2 regions of the Exiguobacterium sp. E17S genome follow, and region 1 is predicted to be linked to the other one. Evidence: riboswitches for the same ligand, from Rfam matches in the RefSeq annotation. Region 1 holds a riboswitch; the other holds the start of a gene.
What was found. A riboswitch is a leader RNA that binds a small molecule or an ion and turns the genes downstream of it on or off. The one in region 1 is predicted to bind S-adenosylmethionine.

Region 1 (14,040 bases):
CGACTGCATCTCAAAAACGACCGGAGCACCTGATAGCAGTGCATCCAGTCGTCGTTTTCCGCTTATAAATATCCGTTCTTCCGGTCGTGGAATTCTTGAGCGATCGCCCCGCGCGTCCGTTCATCAGCGAGGACGCGAAGCGCTGTCCGAGCGAGGATTTTCGCCCCCGTGATCAATGCTTCATCTCCAGCTTCTGAACGAGCCGCTTCTTTGAATGCTTCCGTATGCGCGACGAGATCGTCCGGACCTATCTTGATATACGGATGGATCGTCGGAATGACTTGACTGATGTTACCGGCATCCGTCGAACCAAGACCCGGTCGTTCGTCTAAGTGGACCTTTTCACCAAGCGATTCTGCTTCTTCTTGGAACAGACGGTCGAACGTCCGGTTGAAGACGAGGTTATCGACTTCATTTTGGAAGGCGATGACGTCAAGTGTCGCCCCAGTCGCGAGTGCCGCGCCTTGGGCGACGGCTTTGACTTTTTCCGTGACGGCATTCAATCGTTCCCGTGTCGTCGCCCGGATGAAGAAACGTGCTTTTGCGTATTCCGGGATGATGTTCGGCGCATCACCTCCATGCGTGATGATTCCGTGAATCCGGACATCGTCCGGTAATTGCTGACGTAACGCATTGATTCCATTGAAGAGTTGAATGACAGCGTCAAGGGCGTTGATGCCTTCCTCTGGTGACGCCGCTGCGTGTGCCGGACGACCCGTAAAGGCAAAGTCGAGCGGATCGACCGCAAGGGAAGAACCCGTGATCCGTGTTTGTCCCGACGGATGGACCATCAAGGCCGCATCGATCCCTTCCAACAACTGATGTTTGACGAAACTGCCTTTCGCACTACCGTTCGGTCCACCTTCCTCGGCTGGTGTTCCAAGGACAACGACACTCCCGCCGACTTCATCGAGCACTTTACTGAGCGCGATCGCCGCTGCGACGCTCGTCGTGCCGATGATATTATGACCGCACGCGTGACCAATACCCGGCAACGCATCGTATTCAGCAAGAAAGGCAATCGTTGCGCCTGGTCGGTCGCTCGATTTCTTCGCGAAGAACGCGGTATCGTGCCCCGCGACGCCGAGTTCTACTGTAAAACCTTCCGCTGTTAGACGCTCCGCATGGAGCCGCGAAGCAAAGAATTCCTCGTTCCCGATTTCCGGCGTTGCATGAATCCGATGACTTGTCTCAAGATACGATTCCCGTTTTTGTTCGATGTCCTGTTCAATCGTCTCTACCCATGTCGTGCGTACTGGTGTCGTCATACTGTCCACTCTCCTTTTGAAATTATTCGCCGATATCGCTCAGTGGAACGAACGTCGGGATCGTACTGCCTTTATATTCTTTTTTGATGAAGGCCGCGACATCTTTTTGTTGATACAGCGATGCGATTTTTTTCAGTTCTTTTTTGTTCTTGTCTTCCGTCCGTGTCGCGATGATGTTGATGTATGGTTTTGCTGTCTCGTTCTCATGGACGATCGAGTCCTTGATCGGGTTGAAGCCAGCGTCAACGGCAATGCCATTGTTGATGATTGATGCCGCGACGTCCGGTAAGACGCGTGGCGTTTGCCCGGCGACGATCGGAACGATTTTTAGCTTTTTCGGATTCTCGACGATCTTATCGACCGAACCGTTGCCATCGAAGTCGTCCGGTAGCTTGATCAGACCTGCTTCTTGCAGTAACAAGAGGGCGCGTCCCATGTTCGTCGCTTCGTTCGGAACAGCGATTTTTCCGCCAGTTGGAATGTCTTTGACGTCCTTGTATTTATCCGAGTAAATCCCCATCGGTGCGATAACAGTCGTCGCAATCGGCGATAGCTTCAAATTATGTTCTTTCTTGAAAGCGTTGAAGTAGGAAATCGTCTGGAAGGCATTGGCGTCGATCTCGCCCTCAGCCAGTGCCATGTTCGGCTGGACATAATCGGAGAACTTGACGAGCTCGATTTTGATGCCCTCCTTTTCTGCTTTTTTCGCGACATAGTCCCAAACTTGTGTGTCTGAACCGCTGACACCGAGCTTGATCGTCTTTTCGTCTTCTCCTGATGCTGCGCACCCGGCAAATAAAATCGTCGTGAGTGTTGCTCCAATTGCTACTGTTTTTTTCATGGCTGAATCGCTCCCTTGATTAATGTCTTCTAATTTTTCGTGCGACGATGTTGCCTGTCGTCTGTAAGCCTTGGACTAAGATGACGAGAATCCCGACCGTGATGATCATGACTTTCGTGTCGAATCGTTGATAGCCATAGGTGATCGCTAAGTCACCGAGACCACCGCCTCCAATCGCACCTGCCATCGCTGACGCCCCGATCAAGCCGATCGTCGCGATCGTTAAGTTAAGGATGAGTGAACCGAGTGCTTCCGGTAGGAGGAAGCGGAAAATCGTTTGAAACGGTGTCGCGCCCATCGCTTCTGCTGCTTCAAGAACGCCTTTATCGACTTCGAGTAAAGAACTCTCGATCAGACGCGCCATGTATGGTGCAGCGTAAAAGACGAGCGGGACGATTGCGGCTTCTGTTCCGATCGATGTCTGAACGATCAAGCGCGTCAACGGGATGATCGCGACGAGTAAGATGATGAACGGAATCGAACGGAAAATATTGACGATACTGTTGAAGAACGTGAACAGCGGGACATTTTCAAGCAATGCTCCTTTTCGCGTGACGACAAGCAGGATACCGAGTGGTAAGCCGATCAAGGTCGAGAATAAGAGCGAAACGGATACCATCGTCATCGTCTGCAAAAATGCTGTCCAGATATCACTGTAATTAACTAGCATGAGCAAGTACCTCCTCGACCGTCACCTGTGCCTGATTGATGTAGTGTAACGCTCGTTTCACTTCAGTCGGCTCACCAATCAACTCGACGAGTAAGGTGCCGAACGGCGTATCCTGCAACTCCGTGATGCTACCGTGCAAGATGTTGACATCGACGTCAAAGCGTTTCGCAACTTGCGATAAGAGTGGCTGCCCGGTGTGATGTCCGAGGAAATGAATCTTATAGATCGGATTCGCATTCCGGGACTCGATCAACTGGCGAATCGATGCTGGAATCTCGTCGTGCATGACGGAGCGGACGAAGTTCTGTGCTGTCTCGGTCTGCGGGTTTGAAAAGACATCAAAGACCGTTCCTGACTCGATCAGTTTCCCAGCTTCAATGACAGCGACGCGGTCGCAAATTTCCCGAATGACGCCCATCTCGTGGGTGATCAAGAGAATCGTGATCCCGTACTCCGCATTGATACGTTTTAATAACTGGAGAATATGATGTGTCGTCTGGGGATCAAGCGCTGACGTCGCTTCGTCACACAAGAGGACGGAAGGTTGCGTCGCGAGTGCCCGGGCGATACCAACGCGCTGTTTCTGCCCACCCGACAATTGATCCGGATAATGATCCGCCTTGTCCGCGAGATCGACGAATTCGAGTAACTCCGTCACCCGGCGGCGAATTTCGTCTTTCTTGACGCCTGCGAGAACGAGTGGTTTCGCGACATTCGTAAAGACCGTGTTCGCATTCAATAGATTGAAGTGCTGAAAAATCATCCCGATCCGTTGTTTTGCTTGGCGCAATTTTTTCGGAGACAGTTGCGTTAAATCTTCTCCATCGACCGTCACCGTTCCTGACGTCGGTCGTTCTAATAGATTGACACAGCGGAGCAGTGAACTTTTTCCGGCACCGCTAAAGCCGATGACACCAAAGATTTCGCCTTTTTCGATTGTCAGGTCGACACCGTCAAGCGCTGCGATCGACTGATCTTTCGTGACGTACGTTTTTTTGACTTGATGAAATGCAATCATTCCGTTTTCCCCCTTCATTCAACAAAAAAGGTCCCTTCTTGAGAAACAAGAAGAGACCTGGATCCGCACAGTGGCAGAATCCACTCTACTCATCTCTCAGACATCTGTCTGATGGAATTGGCACAGTGCTCATAATGAGTCTGTTGCCGAGGTTTCGTAGGGCCAGTCCCTCCACCTCTCTGGATAAGTATTGCGGTATGAAATTCGTATGTGTGTTGTTGCGTTGTTGCTTATGTCGTAAAACTAATTTTTACATTACGGGTCGAAACTTTAAAAGTCAACCAACTTTGCAAAAATAATCCATTTGGCGCATATCGACGGATGATTAAGTTATGAATTAGCTTAATGAACGGATCATGATTCGTCAAGAACGATTTGACAAGTCATTTTCGAACGTGCTACCATCGTTTCAATGATTATTCCGACAATTCCAATATGATATTTATCAAGAGTGAACGAGAGACCTGGCTCTATGACTTCACGGCAACCTGCAATCTGTAAGGTGCTCCGACCAGCAAAGCGCGGCTTTGGATGATACGGTGAAAAACTCGTGGGCGTCCAAGCAGTGACGTCGACGAGTTTTTTTCATGAATGGAGGAAAAATAGTAATGATGAACTATCCTGTACTGACTGGTGCTGAAGCGTTTTATTTTCAAGGTGGATCGATCGGCATTCTAATCTGTCATGGGTTTAATGCAACACCGCAAAGTGTCCGAGACGTCGGTGAGGCATTCGCTGCTGAAGGTTTTACCGTCTATGCCCCGCGCTTACGTGGACATGGAACGAACGTCCGCGAGTTTGAACAATCGACTGCTCGATGTTGGAAGCAAAGCCTGCAAGACGGCTATGAACGTTTACAAGAAACATGCGATCAAGTCTTCGTCATCGGTCAATCGATGGGTGCGACGCTTGCACTGTCACTCGCCGCTGACGGCATTCCGTTTGCCGGCATCATTACGATCAATGCCGCACTCTCCGTTCCTTCTTACGAAGCACTTTCGTTCGAGGACGGTCCAGAGTATTTACCAGAAGGGGCACCGGACATCAAACGGTCTGCTTTCGAAATCATCTATGACCTCGTTCCAAGTCGTTGTGCGTTCGAACTCGTCCGTCTGATGGATGAGACGAAAGGACGCCTCGGATCGATCCTTCTGCCGACATTAATTCTCTACTCGGCGACCGATCACGTCGTCCCGCCGTCGAGCTCGGATTATCTGCATCAGCACATCGGAACGAATGATAAACGAAGCTACTGTTTACTGAACTCGTACCACGTCGCGACCCTCGATCATGATCAGGATTTGATCGTTCGTGAGACGATCCGTTTTATCGAACGCTCAAGCCGGTTCTCACAGGAAACGGGATAATAAAAAAACAGCTATTCACTTAGAAGCGAATAGCTGTTACATCAAAGGACGACCGCGACCGGTTCGTCTTTTTTAATTTTCTTGGTGCTGCACCGATTGGAGCGGCTTCGGTTTTCCAGGCACCTCATGGCAATGGCGGCACCGTGGCTCATATGATTCTGAAGCGCCAACTAGGATGATCGGATCATCGTAGTTCGCTGGTTTTCCATCAATCAACCGTTGTGTCCGGGAAGCCGGATCACCACATGAAAGACAGATGGCTTGCAGCTTCGTTACGAATTCTGCGCGCGCCAGTAATTCCGGCATCTTGCCAAATGGCTCTGCCCGGAAATCTTGATCAAGGCCTGCACAAATGACGCGTTTTCCGTCTTGTGCAAGTGCTTCGATGACTTGTACGATCTCATCATCAAAGAATTGAACTTCATCGATTCCAACGATTTGTGTTTCCTCTGCTACTGCTGCGTAGAGATCGCGACTCGTCGCCATCGGAATCGCCACGACGGAGTTGCCGATATGAGAGACGACATGCTCTTCATGGTACCGGTCGTCGATTGCCGGCTTGAATACTTGAACGGGCAGTTTGCCGTACTGCGCCCGTCTGACACGACGAATCAACTCTTCCGATTTCCCGGAAAACATACTGCCACAAATTACTTCGATCCAGCCGTACTGATTTATTACATGCATCATCGTCCGACACCGTCCTCTAAAAATAGTCACTTTAACGAGTATAGCCCGAAACGGTATCGAGAAAAAGGGTTGACTTCCGGAAATCAAAATTCATTTTTTCTTTACCTAGAATTTTTGTCCTTTCATTCCAACCGTCCCCTATTTCCTGTACACTGAAGAAGAAGACTCTCACGAAAGAAGGTGTCCCCGATTCATCATCTCTTACATGACATCCTGCACCAATATGGTGCCCTTGGTCTCTCCGTCCTTCTCGCAGGTGGTATCGTGGGATTGCCGGTTCCTGATGAGACCCTGCTCGTCCTGTCCGGTTTTTGGATGCATCAAGGCAATCTACCACTCGTCGGTACGATTCTCGCTGCTTACGCCGGCAGTTGTATCGGGATGACGATCAGCTATTTACTCGGATTAAAACTCGGTATGCCACTATTACACCGCGTCGGACCGAAAATGCGTATCTCAGAAAAACATATTCTTTCCGCTGAAGCCGGATTTCGTCGTTACGGGAAATCGGTCTTGATCATCGGTTACTACATACCTGGTCTCCGCCAACTCTCTGCCTTTTTTGCAGGTGTCTCGAAAATGCCGTTTCGCGTGTTTGCGAGTTATGCGTATACAGGTGCGTTGATTTGGATCAGCGTGTTTTTAGGCGCCGGCTACTTCGTCGGTCGTCATCTCTCGTTCCACAAAGTCATGGACTATATCTTGGCACATCCGGAAGTCATGCCGTATTTAATCGGGATTGCCGGTGGAATCGCCTTCTCCTTCGTCTTGAAGACGTATCTCGCGTATCGTTCACAATTCAGTCTATACAAAAACAGCCTGCTTCCATAATGGAGGCAGGCTGTTTTTTTAAGAACCGACAAGTGATTACTTGCGGCCGTATTTTTTGTTGAAGCGATCGACACGACCATCTGCCGCGTTGAACTTTTGACGACCTGTGTAGAATGGGTGCGAGTCTGAAGACACATCCACACGGATGAGTGGGTACTCGTTACCATCTTCCCAAGTGATCGTTTCGTTCGAAGAACGAGTAGAACCGCTTAAGAATTTGTACTCAGTCGTTGAATCCATAAATACTACTTTGTTGTAGTTAGGGTGAATTCCTTGTTTCATGGTTGATTTCTCTCCTTCCGCCCTGGTTCATTTGCTGAGCCAGAGTAAGTTACCTTCCTATACTAAACGATTTTTTTACGCGTCGCAATAGTTATTTTTCCGTCGTCGTTTCCTTCTTGACGGTACGCGGTTTAGCCGGTGCGCGTCGGACCGTCTTCTTCTTTTCTTTCTCGAGTTCAACGAAAAATTCTTCATTATTTTTCGTATCGCGAATCTTACGCAGGAACGTATCGACGAACTCGTTCGACTCATTCATCGTCCGGCGAATCGTCCAAAGCGCATCGAGTTGCTCTTTTGGAAGCAAGAGTTCTTCCTTCCGTGTACCGGACTTCCGAATGTCAATCGCTGGGAAGATCCGACGCTCTGACAGCTTACGATCAAGATGCAACTCCATGTTGCCCGTCCCTTTGAACTCCTCATAGATGACGTCATCCATGCGTGATCCTGTCTCAACGAGTGCTGTCGCAAGAATCGTTAAACTACCACCGTGTTCGATGTTTCGCGCTGCCCCAAAGAATCGTTTTGGCTTATGGAACGCAGCCGGGTCGATCCCCCCTGAGAGCGTCCGACCGCTTTGCGGTACCGTTAAGTTATAGGCACGTGTCAGACGCGTGATCGAATCCATCAGGATGACGACATCCTTCTTATGTTCGACGAGTCGCATCGCCCGCTCGAGGACAAGCTCAGAAATCCGGACGTGGTTGTCTGGTGTTTCGTCAAACGTCGAGCTGACAACGTCTGCTCCTGGAACCGAGCGCTCAATATCTGTTACTTCCTCAGGACGCTCATCAATCAAGAGAATGATCAGTTCGACATCCGGATGATTCTCCTGAATCGAGTTTGCGATTTCTTTGAGGAGTGATGTCTTCCCTGCTTTTGGCGGTGCGACGATCAAACCACGTTGACCAAACCCAACCGGTGCGATCATATCCATGACACGCACAGATAGATGGCGTGGTTCTGTCTCAAGTCGCATTAGACGATCCGGATAGATCGGTGTCAGTGCCGGGAAAAATAAACGGTTACGGGCAGTATCTGGTGCTTCACCGTTGACGGCTTCCACGCTAAGTAATCCTTGGAATCGTTCGTTTTCCTTCGGTGGACGGACTTTACCTGTGACGACATCACCATTACGTAGATTAAAGCGTCGGATTTGAGATGCTGCGATATAAATATCTTCAGAGGATTGGGAATAATTGATAGGACGAAGGAAGCCAAAGCCACCATCGTTTTGCATTTGTGGGTTGCCAGGGATGACTTCGAGTACCCCTTCGAGGAAATAAAGACCAGTCGATTCAGCCTGTGCTTTTAAAATCTTGAACATCAACTCGCGTTTACGGGCTTCCCGGTATTGTGGGACATTCTTCGTCTTTGCGATTTCATAGAGTTCTTTTAATGTCAGTTGGCTCAATTGAGCCAGTGTATAGGAACGTTCTGGTTTATCTTTTTTATCAGTTGTTGGCATGTTCTTCACCTATTCTTTATAAATTCAACTGCATTCAGCATACTTCCATACATACATCAGGAGGTATGTAATTTTATTCGTGAACTAAAGGTATCATATTTTTTTGAATTCGTCGTTAACAATCCTCTGCGTTTCTTACTTTGTAATATTCAAGGATATTATTTCAGTTATGTTACAAAAGCATCTGTTTTGTCTTCTAACTGAAAAAACGTTTTCAAGTGTGCTCGTGCTAAGATATTCCTGCAGACAAAATTCTTACACAGTTGTAAGGTAGACTGCTTAATCACACACTTAATGATTTCATCATATAACTTACGGACGCAACACACTACATTTAAACGGAGGAATTCTTAACATGAAACGTTTTCTAGCATCGATCGCGACGGCAGCCTTAGTGGTTTCAGGTTTTACATCAGTGGGTACAGGTAAAGTTGAAGCAGCGACAGTCACGAAAGTCAAGATCACGGACAACGGTCTTCGTGTTCGGACAGCACCTTCTACGAAAGCAAGCATCGTCGGGAAAGTCAACGCTGGTCAAGTCTTTACATACAAAGGCAAATCAGGCAGCTGGACAAAAATCTCATACGGCGGTAAAACACGCTATGTCTACTCACAGTACACAAAGACATACAAATCATCTTCTAGCGCTAAAAAATCAACAAGCTCTTCTTCTAAACGGACGAAAATCCTGAACGAAGCAGCAAAACATAAAGGTACACCTTATGTATGGGGCGGAACAACGACTCGTGGATTCGACTGCTCTGGTTTCACAAGCTACGTGTACAAGAAAGCGGCTGGTAAAACATTGCCACGTACGTCTTCTTCACAATATTCTTCTTCTAAGAAAGTCAGCGTTTCAAAAGTACAACCAGGAGATCTTGTCTTCTTCTCACACGGTAGCGGCATTCAGCACGTTGGGATCGCAACAAGCAAGTCAAGCATGGTCAACTCAGAAACAGGTGGCGTTAAATACTCAAGCTTCAAATCAGGGTACTGGGGTTCACGCCTTGTCGGCGCAGGATCTTACCTATAATTCATCATCTCAAAGCGGTTGAGCATTGGCTCGATCGCTTTTTTTATCTCATTCATAAGGAGGAAACAAGATGCATGTCTTAATCACAGGTGCTTCAAGAGGTCTTGGTCGTGAATTCGCTTATCTGCATGCCAAGCAAGGGGATCACGTCCTGCTCGTCGGACGCGATGCGACAGCGCTCTTCGAGACGAAGTTCCATGTCGAGCGACTCGGGGGAACGGCAACCGTCTTTCCGTATGACTTAACGCAGCGGACGCATCGTCTGGCACTGTTTCGGGCAACGGAACAGATTCCGGTCGACTGCGTCATCAACAATGCTGGAATCGGTGTCTTCGGTTCCTTCCTTGAGACCTCGTTTGAAGACGAGTCCCGGATGATTGCTTTAAACATCGAAGCGTTGACACACGTGACGAAGATCTATGCCTCACGGATGAAAGAACAGGGAATCAAAGGACGTATCGTCCATCTCGCGTCAACGGCTGCATTTGAAGGCGGACCATGGCTGAGTGTCTATTACGCGACAAAAGCCTATGTCCTTCATTTCTCGGAAGGCTTGACAGAAGAGCTCGCAGTAGACGGGATTCAAGTGAGCGTCGTCTGTCCGGGCGCGACCCATACCGGCTTCGAATCGGCAGCAAATCTTGATCAATCACGCTTGTTCTTGCGACCAGGCGTCATGGATGCTCCGACGGTTGCGCGCATCGCCTACCGTGGCTATATGAAAGGGAAAACATTCATCGTGCCTGGCTTCGGCAATGCCTGGTATATCTTTTCAACCCGTTTTCTACCGCGTCGGTACGTCACCCGACAAGCAGGAGAAGTCCAGCGTCCGCGGTGATAGTTATAATGTTGATTATTTCAATATTTATGACGTTCATCCTCAACTCCTACAGGAAAAGGAAACGGGTTCAACGTTTCCGTCAGGGTAAGGTAAGACCCAGCATTTCGCATAAGTTGCGAGATGTCGCGGCTTACCTCCCGCCTGAGGAAAGTGAGGATATGAACGTTATCAGTTTTAAACATCATCAAAAAAGAGTTGGCATTCCGGAAATCATCCGCAACGCCAACTCTTTTTATGTGGATTCAGACGTCCTGTTTGAGGAGTCGTCCTGTTTTACTTAATGACAAGCTTAGGTTTCTTCTTGAACGAGTGGATACCCTCGACAAAACGAACCGTTCCTGATTTCGCACGCATGACGACAGAGTGCGTCTGACCGCCTTGCGCCGTGAACTGGACACCTTTCATCAATTCGCTGTCCGTGACGCCTGTCGCAGCAAAGATACAGTCGTCTCCTGCGACGAGATCATCCATCATGAGGATCTTCGACGGATCCTCAATGCCCATCTTCTTGCAACGCTCAATCTCAGCCTCGTCTGCCGGTAACAAACGTCCTTGGAGCTCACCACCGAGACATTTCAAGGCAACGGCAGCAAGAACGCCTTCCGGTGCTCCACCTGAACCGAGCAAGATATCAATCCCTGTATGCGGGAACGCCGTGTTGATCGCACCAGCAACGTCACCGTCACCGATCAAGCGAATCCGTGCCCCTGTTGCCCGAATCCGTTGAATGATCTCTTCGTGACGTTCCCGATCCAGGATCGAGACGACGACGTCTTCGATTTCCTTGTTTTTCGCCTTCGCGACGGCCGCGATGTTTTCTTCGATCGTCGCATCCAGACTGATGTGTCCTGCCGCTTCCGGACCAACTGCGATCTTATCCATGTACATGTCCGGTGCATGGAGTAAATCTCCTGCATCCGCGACCGCGAGGACAGCAAGCGCGCCCCATGTTCCTTTTGCGACGATGTTCGTTCCTTCAAGCGGATCGACAGCGACGTCGAGTCGTGGTCCATACCCATTTCCTAGCTTTTCTCCAATGTAAAGCATCGGTGCTTCATCCATCTCGCCTTCCCCGATGACGACGGTTCCTTTCATCGGAATCGTATCGAAGACGTCACGCATAGCGCTTGTTGCCGCATCATCCGCTTCGTTCTTCAATCCTTTTCCCATCCAACGCGCAGAGGCAAGCGCTGCTGCCTCCGTGACGCGTACAAGTTCCATTGATAGACTTCTCTCCATGTGTATGTCCCCTCTCCCTTGTTACAAATCGGTCAAATCGTTTCACGCCATACGAGGGCGCCCAGTTCCTTCAACTTCTGATCAAATCGTTCGTAACTCTGGTCAAGCACTTCTGCGTGGTGCAACGTCGTCTCCCCTGAAGCGAGAAGTCCCGCCAAGACAAGTGCTGCGCCACCGCGTGGGTCCGGTGCCTCGATTTCCGTACCAAGTAAGGTTTCTCCACCACGAATGATGATTGAGGCGTCTTCATGCGTGATTCGAGCATTCAAGCGTCGTAACTCCTGCACGTGCCGGAAACGTTGCGGGTACAACTTATCGACGACGATACTCGCTCCCTTCGCTTGCAACAACGCTGCCGAGATGACAGGCTGTAAGTCGCTCGGGAATCCACCGTAGTGGAAAACACGAATATCGACCGGCTTCGCCTCCTGAAACGTCGCCGTGACGGAATCATCCGTTACTTCAATCAACGCACCGTACCGTTCGAGTTTTTGGATGACGCTCTCGAGATGAAGCGGAATGACGTTATCGACGGTGACGCGTCCAAGTGCCGCCCCCATCGTCAAGAACGTTCCTGCCTCCATGCGGTCCGGAATCAAGGTATGCCGGCAACCACTTAGTTGCGATACGCCCTTGATTCGAATCTCGTCCGTTCCTGCCCCTTTGACGCTTGCCCCCATGTTCGTCAACATCGTACTGACGTCGATGACTTCCGGGTCATAGGCAGCGTTTTCGATGACAGTCGTTCCTTCAGCGAAGACAGCGACGAGTAACGCACTGATCGTCGCTCCGAAAGACGGAAGATCGAGGTAAATCCGGTTGCCGACGAGACGATCGACGCGCATGTAATGGACGCCTTGCTCGTTACGTACAGAAACACCGAGACGCTCTAGTGCTTTGATGTGTAAATCGATCGGTCGTGGTCCGATGGCATAACCTCCAGGCAGACCGACGACTCCTTGTTTGAATCTGGCTGCCAGAACGCTCATGAGGTAGATCGATCCGCGTAACTTGCGCGTCTCCGCACCAGTCAACGGCATCGATTCGACCCGGCTTGGATCAATCGTCACCATATCGCCTTGACGTGTCACGACCGCGCCGAGCGTCTCCAAAATCTCGATCATCGTCGCGACGTCGCCAATCTCCGGCACGCCTTCCAGAACGACCGTCTGATCCGTCAGGAGGGCTGCAGCAAGACACGGGATGGCGCTTTGCTTCGAACCACTGATTGATACGGTTCCTTCCAGGCGTTGTTGCCCTACGATATGCAAAATGTCCACGTTCCATCAACCTTTCTCTTCGCTACGATTATTGCTGCGTTTTTTCCCAGTCGGCGAGGAACTTTTCAATTCCTTGCGTCGTGAGTGGGTGGTGTGTGAGTGACTCGATGACCGAGAATGGAATCGTCGCGATGTCTGCGCCCGCAAGAGCAGCGTTCGTCACGTGAACCGGATTTCGGACCGACGCCGCGATGATTTGTGTCGGAATATCGTGTACGACGAAAATTTGAGCAATCGTCTCGACGAGCCCCATTCCATCTTGTCCGATATCATCTAGACGACCGAGGAATGGTGATACGTATGTCGCACCAGCACGGGCTGCGAGTAATGCTTGGTTCGGGTTGAAGATCAATGTGACGTTCGTCGTGATCTTCTCTTTTGAAAGTGCTGCGACTGCCTCGAGTCCGGCCGGAGTCATTGGAACCTTAACCGTAATGTTCGGTGCGATCTGGGCAAGTTCCTTCCCTTCGCGAATCATTCCTTCTGCATCAAGCGCGATGACTTCAGCGCTGACAGAGACGTCCCCGACGATTTCACAAATTTCACGAAGTCGTGTATGGAAATCGACGCCTTCCTTAGCGACGAGCGACGGATTCGTCGTGACACCATCTAAAATCCCCATTTTATGTGCTTTCTTGATGTCCTCTACGTTTGCTGTGTCAATGAAAAATCTCATCTTTCTCGTTCCCCTTTCATCCCTTGAAATCGCTTACGACTCTATTATAGGTTTTTTTCACGAGAAGTCCTACTGTTTTCCATTGAATACACGTTCACATGATATGAAAAAAGCACGGTAGACCGAAGTCTACCGCACTTTAAAGAGGAGTCGATTAAGCTTTGTTGCTTGAACCGAACTCACGCATCTTACCGATGACAGTTTGTTTGATTGCTTCACGACCTGGTGCGATGAATACGCGTGGGTCATATGCTTCTGGTTTCTCAGCCAACACTTCACGAACGACTTTCGCGAATGAGATTTGGTTCTCTGTGTTAACGTTGATTTTTGAAGTTCCGAGTGAGATCGCTTTTTCGATGTCGTGTGTCGGAATTCCAGTTCCACCGTGAAGAACGAGTGGGAGGTTTGTAGCATCACGGATTTCTTCCATCTCTTTGAATCCGAGGTTTGGTTCACCTTTGTATGGTCCGTGAACAGAACCGAGTGCAGGCGCAAGCGTGTCGATTCCAGTTTCTTTGACGATGCGTACACACTCGTCA
Region 2 (5,472 bases), on a different contig from region 1:
ACATCAAACGCCGGGTTGAAGACAGCGACGCCTTCCGGTGCTGTCGCGACACCTTGGACAGTCGTCACTTCCTGCGGATCACGTTCTTCGATTTCGATCGCGTCTCCGGAAACGAGCGAGAAGTCGAACGTCGAGAGCGGTGCTGCGACGTAAAACGGAATACCAAAAGCTTGCGCGAGCAATGCCAATTGGAACGTCCCGATTTTATTCGCGGTATCTCCGTTTCGTGTAATGCGGTCGGCACCGACGATGATCGCATCGATCTGTTTTTCTTTCAGCGTATGGGCGACCATGTTGTCCGTAATTAACGTGACATCGATGCCGGCACGTTGCAGCTCCCATGTCGTCAATCGTGCTCCCTGCAGTAACGGTCGCGTCTCACTCGCAAAAACGGATAATTCGATGCCGCGTTCTTTTGCGATGTAGAACGGCGCAAGTGCCGTTCCATAAGCAGCGGTCGCAATCGATCCAGCATTACAAATCGTTAGGATCCGGTCGCCTGACTGGAACAATTCCAGTGCATGAATCCCGATTTGACGTGACGTCTGCGCATCCTGGTCGTATAAGGCGACCGTCCGTTTTTCCAACCGTTCGCGAATCTCTTCTACCGACGTCCCGTCTTGAATGATTGGATTCAATTGATCGAGGACATTTCGCAAGTTGACGGCCGTCGGTCGTGTCGCGAGTAACGTCGCCGATGTCTCAAGCAAGGCTTGCTTGTAGACCGGTAGCTCTGCTTCAAAGCGGTACGCTTCTTGAACGAGCACGAATCCACCGAATAAGCTGATCGCAGGTGCGCCCCGGACACGTAGTTGTTTAATCGCCTCAACCGCTTGCGCGAGATCAGCAATGACTTCATAGTGCTCTTCTTGCGGTAGACGTGTCTGATCGAGAATCGTCAAGATACGATCTTCGTAACGGATACTTTGAACGAATGTAGTCATCGGCTGAGTTCCTCCGTTACGTCAAAGTTTCGTAAATCATCGAATGTCCGGCATTCTGTACGGCGTTTGATTAACGCCGCTCCTAGACGAAGAGCGTGACGTTTCCGCTCTAAGCGTTCCGTCGTTGAATCGATTGATTCTAAATCAGCGACCGGTGCAAGACCAATCGTCCGCCGAATCAATTCGCAACCGGCAAAGCCAAGGGCATCCTGCAAGATCGTGCTCAATACATCGTCGACGAGCCCCGATGTCCGGAATGGTTCGACGGCTTCCCGTTCCCATAAGGCACGGAACGTTGAAGCAAATGTCAGCCAGAACGTGTCGATGTCGCGAATCCGGGCATCACGAAGTGCTGAATAATCGGGGTATGCTGCAAAGAATAAGTGGGCGATGAACTGTCCGACATCGAATCCGAATGGACCATAAAAGGCGAATTCAGGGTCGATGACCTTCGTTTCCGTCACCGAGGCGAAGATGCTTCCTGTATGTAGATCGCCGTGCAGCAATGCATCTCCTTTTGTGATGAAGAGCGCTTCAAGTTTTGCGACTTCGCGTTTTAACTCATCGTCTGCCCATAAATATGCCACCTCTTCTTCAAGCCCGGCTTCAATCTCGTTCGTCTCCGCGTCATGGAACGGATCCGTGAAGATTAATTTTTCCGTGATGTCGCACAAGTCTGGATTGTAGTACGTTCGGGCGACACGTTTCTTTTCAACCGGACCAAGCGCAAAGTCCGATGTATGAAATAACGTCCGAGCGAGATAAGAACCGATATGTTCCGCAAGCAACGGATACTGTTCACCTGCGAGTAAACCGCTTCGAACGATCGTCAGATGTGAAAGATCTTCCATGACCGTATACGCCTCTTCATGACTAGCATGAAAAACACGTGGCACGAACGGTACGGCATGCCGTGCGAATTCACGGAGTGCGGATTGCTCGATCCACGCTCGTTCGAGCGATAACGGCCAGCTCTCCCCGACGACCTTCGCATATGGTAATGCTTGTTTTAAAATCAAGCGATGTTCGCCTTCTCGAATCCGAAAGACGAGGTTGAGGTTCCCGTCGCCAATCTCTTCTGCTTCGACGGCTCCATCGCCGATCAGTCCTAATGTCCGAACACGATCAATCGCGTCCTGTTCTGTGAATGCTTTATATGTCATCTCAGTTTCCCCCTATGTGATACACGAAAAAGCGCCTCTTTTCGTCATCGAAAAGAGGCGCAGAAAAGTCACTGCGTCCTCTTATCTCTCAGACGAAACGTCTGTTGGATGTAGCACCGTGCCCAGTGGTCGGTTGCTGCGGCGTCATCGGGCCAATTCCCTCTGCCAACTCGCGATAAGAGTCGTATGTAGTTGTCGTGTGTGATATTGATTTGAATCTTACGCAATCGACTTCCTCGCTGTCAAATCGAAATCAAGCAGAAACGGATATCATTTTTAAGTCATCTATAGAAAGAGTATTTTCAAAAAAATAAATTTTCTAAAAATAGTTTGACAAGTGGCGATTCTCATGTAAAAATTGCAATTAGATTTCACAATTTCATCCAATTCTTATCAAGAGCAGACGGAGGGACAAGCCCTACGATGTCGCAGCAACCGACCTTTTGGCACGGTGCTAATTCTTGCAGCTACTAAGCTGACAGATAAGAGTCCACGTTCGAATCATTCATGGTCTCTTGTCGCTGACGAGAGACCATTTTTTTGTTGAAGGAGGAAAGACATGGCTTATATCACTGCTACTTATCAATTGACTGCCCGTGATCGACTCGAGCAGCGCGCTGAACAACTCGCGCTTGGTCTGACAGTCGGTTCTTGGACGGAACTGAATCATCTCGAACAACAACAACTCGCCTCGTTCAAAGGGGAAGTCGTACATACCGAAGAGCGCGATGGCAAAGGATATATCACGATTCGTTACCCGGAACATAACGTATCGCGCGACTTTTCTGCGATTCTGACGACCGTCTTCGGGAAACTCTCACTCGACGGTGAAATCAAACTAACGGAATTGCTACTACCCGATACATTTACGTCGGACTTTCCAGGTGCGAAATTCGGGATCGAAGGGGTCCGTTCCTTGATCGGTGTCGAAGATCGCCCATTATTAATGAGCATCTTCAAAGGAGTCATCGGACGCGATTTATCGTTCCTTCGTGATCAACTCGAAGGACAACTCGCTGGTGGGATTGATCTCGTCAAAGACGATGAGATCCTATACGACAATCCGTTGACACCGACGATTGACCGGGCACGGATCGGACGTGAGGTCATCGATGCTCACTTCCAACGGACCGGTAAACGTGCGTTATATGCGATCACACTCAGCGGTCCCGTCTTTACGCTCAAGGATCAAGCCAAGCGATTGATTGATGCTGGAGCGACTGCTTTCTTGCTGAATACCTTCACATACGGACTCGATGTCTTACGTGAACTGGCAAGTGATCCGGAAATCAACGTTCCTATCTTCAATCATCCGGCATATAGCGGTGCGTTGATCGCTAGCCCGAATCACGGAGTCGCAGCCCCTGTCTTACTCGGCACATTACCGCGTGCTGCCGGAGCAGACTTGACGCTATTCCCGTCTCCTTACGGCAATGTCGCTTTACCAAAGGATGTCGCCCGTGGCATCGCGGTCGAAGCGACCCGTCTCGGTCAGACGAAATCAATCTTCCCGGTTCCTTCAGCCGGTATTCATCCTGGACTCGTCGCTCAACTCGTACGAGACTTCGGGATCGATTCCGTCATCAACGCCGGCGGCGGCGTACATGGTCATCCGCAAGGTGCTGCGGCTGGTGTCATTGCTTTCCGCCAGGCACTCGATGCGGCACTCGCAAATGAATCCCTATCGGCGGCAGCATCGCGTCATGAAGAATTACGGATCGCCCTTGACGCTTGGGGGATCAAGTCATGACCGTACGGATTCTTTGTGACTTCGACGGTACGGTGACGACGCAAGATAACATCATCGCACTCATGCAACAATTTGCGCCAGCGAGTGACTTCGAACCGTTGAAACGCGGCGTACTCGACCGAACGCTATCGATTCAGAGTGGTGTCGGGCAAATGTTCGCACTTCTGCCGTCTGACGGAAAAACAGCCTATCTTGACTTTTTGTTGGAGCGTGCAGTCATTCGCGACGGATTTTCGGAGTTACTTCAGTACAGTCGTCGTCAAGGAATCGATTTTTCGATCGTCAGCGGTGGAATGGACTTTTTCGTCGAACCGATCTTAGCGCCATTCCTTGAACAAGAACAGATTTACTGTAACGTCGCCGATTTCAGTGGTCCATTCGTCCATATCGATTGGCCAAACGCCTGCGATGCCCATTGCACGAACGGGTGCGGCTGTTGTAAAACGTCCGTTGCCCGGGCATTGCGCAAAGACGATGACGTCATCATCGTCATCGGTGACTCGGTGACGGACTTCGAACTCGCGAAACAAGCGGATCGTGTCTATGCCCGTGATTATCTGATCACGTTGTGTGAAGAGAACGATATCGCCTATACACCGTTTGAGACGTTCCACGATATCGTTCATGATTTAACGCGAGCGGAGGTGACAACATGACATTCATGCGACGGTATGAAGAGCTACGCGCCATCAAACAAGAGCTTGCGGCGCGCGATTGGTTCCCTGGTACGAGTGGCAATCTCGCCATTCGGACGTCCGGTGTCCCGGTTGAATTCCTTGTGACGGCAAGCGGAAAAGATAAACGGCAGACGACTCCTGACGACTTCGTTCATGTCGATGCGACCGGTCAATTGATTGGTGAGCAATCCGGGCGTCCTTCCGCTGAGACATTGCTCCATGTCGAAGTGTTCAATCGAACGGACGCCGGTTGTTCTCTGCATGTCCATACGATTGCGAACAATGTGATTTCGGAACTCTATGGCGATCAAGGCAGCATCACCTTTTCCGGTCAAGAAATCATCAAGGCACTCGGACACTGGGAAGAGGATGCGACGGTCACGGTACCGATCATTCCGAATCATGCGGACATTCCGACGCTTGCCGCTGCTTTTGCACCGCATGTCACAGCGGACAGTGGTGCCGTCCTGATCCGCAATCACGGAATCACGGTCTGGGCACCGACCGCCTTTGAAGCAAAGAAACACCTCGAAGCCTTCGAGTTTTTATTCAATTACACGTTGACGTTGCAATCATGCCGTCAATCCATTCATTAAAAGGAGGAATCATCTCATGGCAACAGTCTTATTCCAAGAAACAAACACACGGTATACGGATCAAACGGAAGTCGCTGACTTCCTCGCGTCACGCGGCGTTCTTTACGAACAGTGGGACGTTTCGAAACTTCCAGCGCCTCTCGTTGAGAACTTCACACTGACGGATGCAGACAAACAAACGATTCTCGATACGTTTGCTCCAGAAATCAAAGACGTATCAGAACGTCGTGGGTATCAGACAGCTGATATCATCTCACTTTCGGATACGACACCGAACCTTGATGAGTTACTCGTCAACTTCCAGAAAGAACATCACCATACGGATGATGAAGTTCGTTTCAT

Region 2: another riboswitch for S-adenosylmethionine. It lies ahead of AC3B4V_RS10760 (2,3-diketo-5-methylthiopentyl-1-phosphate enolase); the one in region 1 lies ahead of AC3B4V_RS14730 (methionine ABC transporter ATP-binding protein).

Annotation. Positions count from the first base shown of each region.
Region 1 is NZ_JBYLRU010000006.1:60,822-74,861, reverse strand. It holds gene AC3B4V_RS14745 (M20 family metallopeptidase) at 63-1,268, opposite strand; gene AC3B4V_RS14740 (MetQ/NlpA family ABC transporter substrate-binding protein) at 1,291-2,109, opposite strand; gene AC3B4V_RS14735 (methionine ABC transporter permease) at 2,129-2,779, opposite strand; gene AC3B4V_RS14730 (methionine ABC transporter ATP-binding protein) at 2,769-3,797, opposite strand; SAM riboswitch class I at 3,884-3,987, opposite strand; SAM riboswitch class I at 4,237-4,338, shown strand; gene AC3B4V_RS14725 (alpha/beta hydrolase) at 4,406-5,164, shown strand; gene AC3B4V_RS14720 (thymidine kinase) at 5,237-5,851, opposite strand; gene AC3B4V_RS14715 (DedA family protein) at 6,035-6,685, shown strand; gene AC3B4V_RS14710 (type B 50S ribosomal protein L31) at 6,722-6,967, opposite strand; gene rho (transcription termination factor Rho) at 7,059-8,432, opposite strand; gene AC3B4V_RS14700 (C40 family peptidase) at 8,788-9,465, shown strand; gene AC3B4V_RS14695 (SDR family NAD(P)-dependent oxidoreductase) at 9,536-10,303, shown strand; gene glpX (class II fructose-bisphosphatase) at 10,580-11,545, opposite strand; gene murA (UDP-N-acetylglucosamine 1-carboxyvinyltransferase) at 11,578-12,825, opposite strand; gene fsa (fructose-6-phosphate aldolase) at 12,854-13,501, opposite strand; gene fba (class II fructose-1,6-bisphosphate aldolase) at 13,656-14,040, opposite strand, start outside.
Region 2 is NZ_JBYLRU010000002.1:303,071-308,542, reverse strand. It holds gene mtnA (S-methyl-5-thioribose-1-phosphate isomerase) at 1-944, opposite strand, end outside; gene mtnK (S-methyl-5-thioribose kinase) at 941-2,107, opposite strand; SAM riboswitch class I at 2,186-2,289, opposite strand; SAM riboswitch class I at 2,495-2,596, shown strand; gene AC3B4V_RS10760 (2,3-diketo-5-methylthiopentyl-1-phosphate enolase) at 2,667-3,857, shown strand; gene AC3B4V_RS10755 (2-hydroxy-3-keto-5-methylthiopentenyl-1-phosphate phosphatase) at 3,854-4,513, shown strand; gene AC3B4V_RS10750 (methylthioribulose 1-phosphate dehydratase) at 4,510-5,130, shown strand; gene AC3B4V_RS10745 (1,2-dihydroxy-3-keto-5-methylthiopentene dioxygenase) at 5,147-5,472, shown strand, end outside.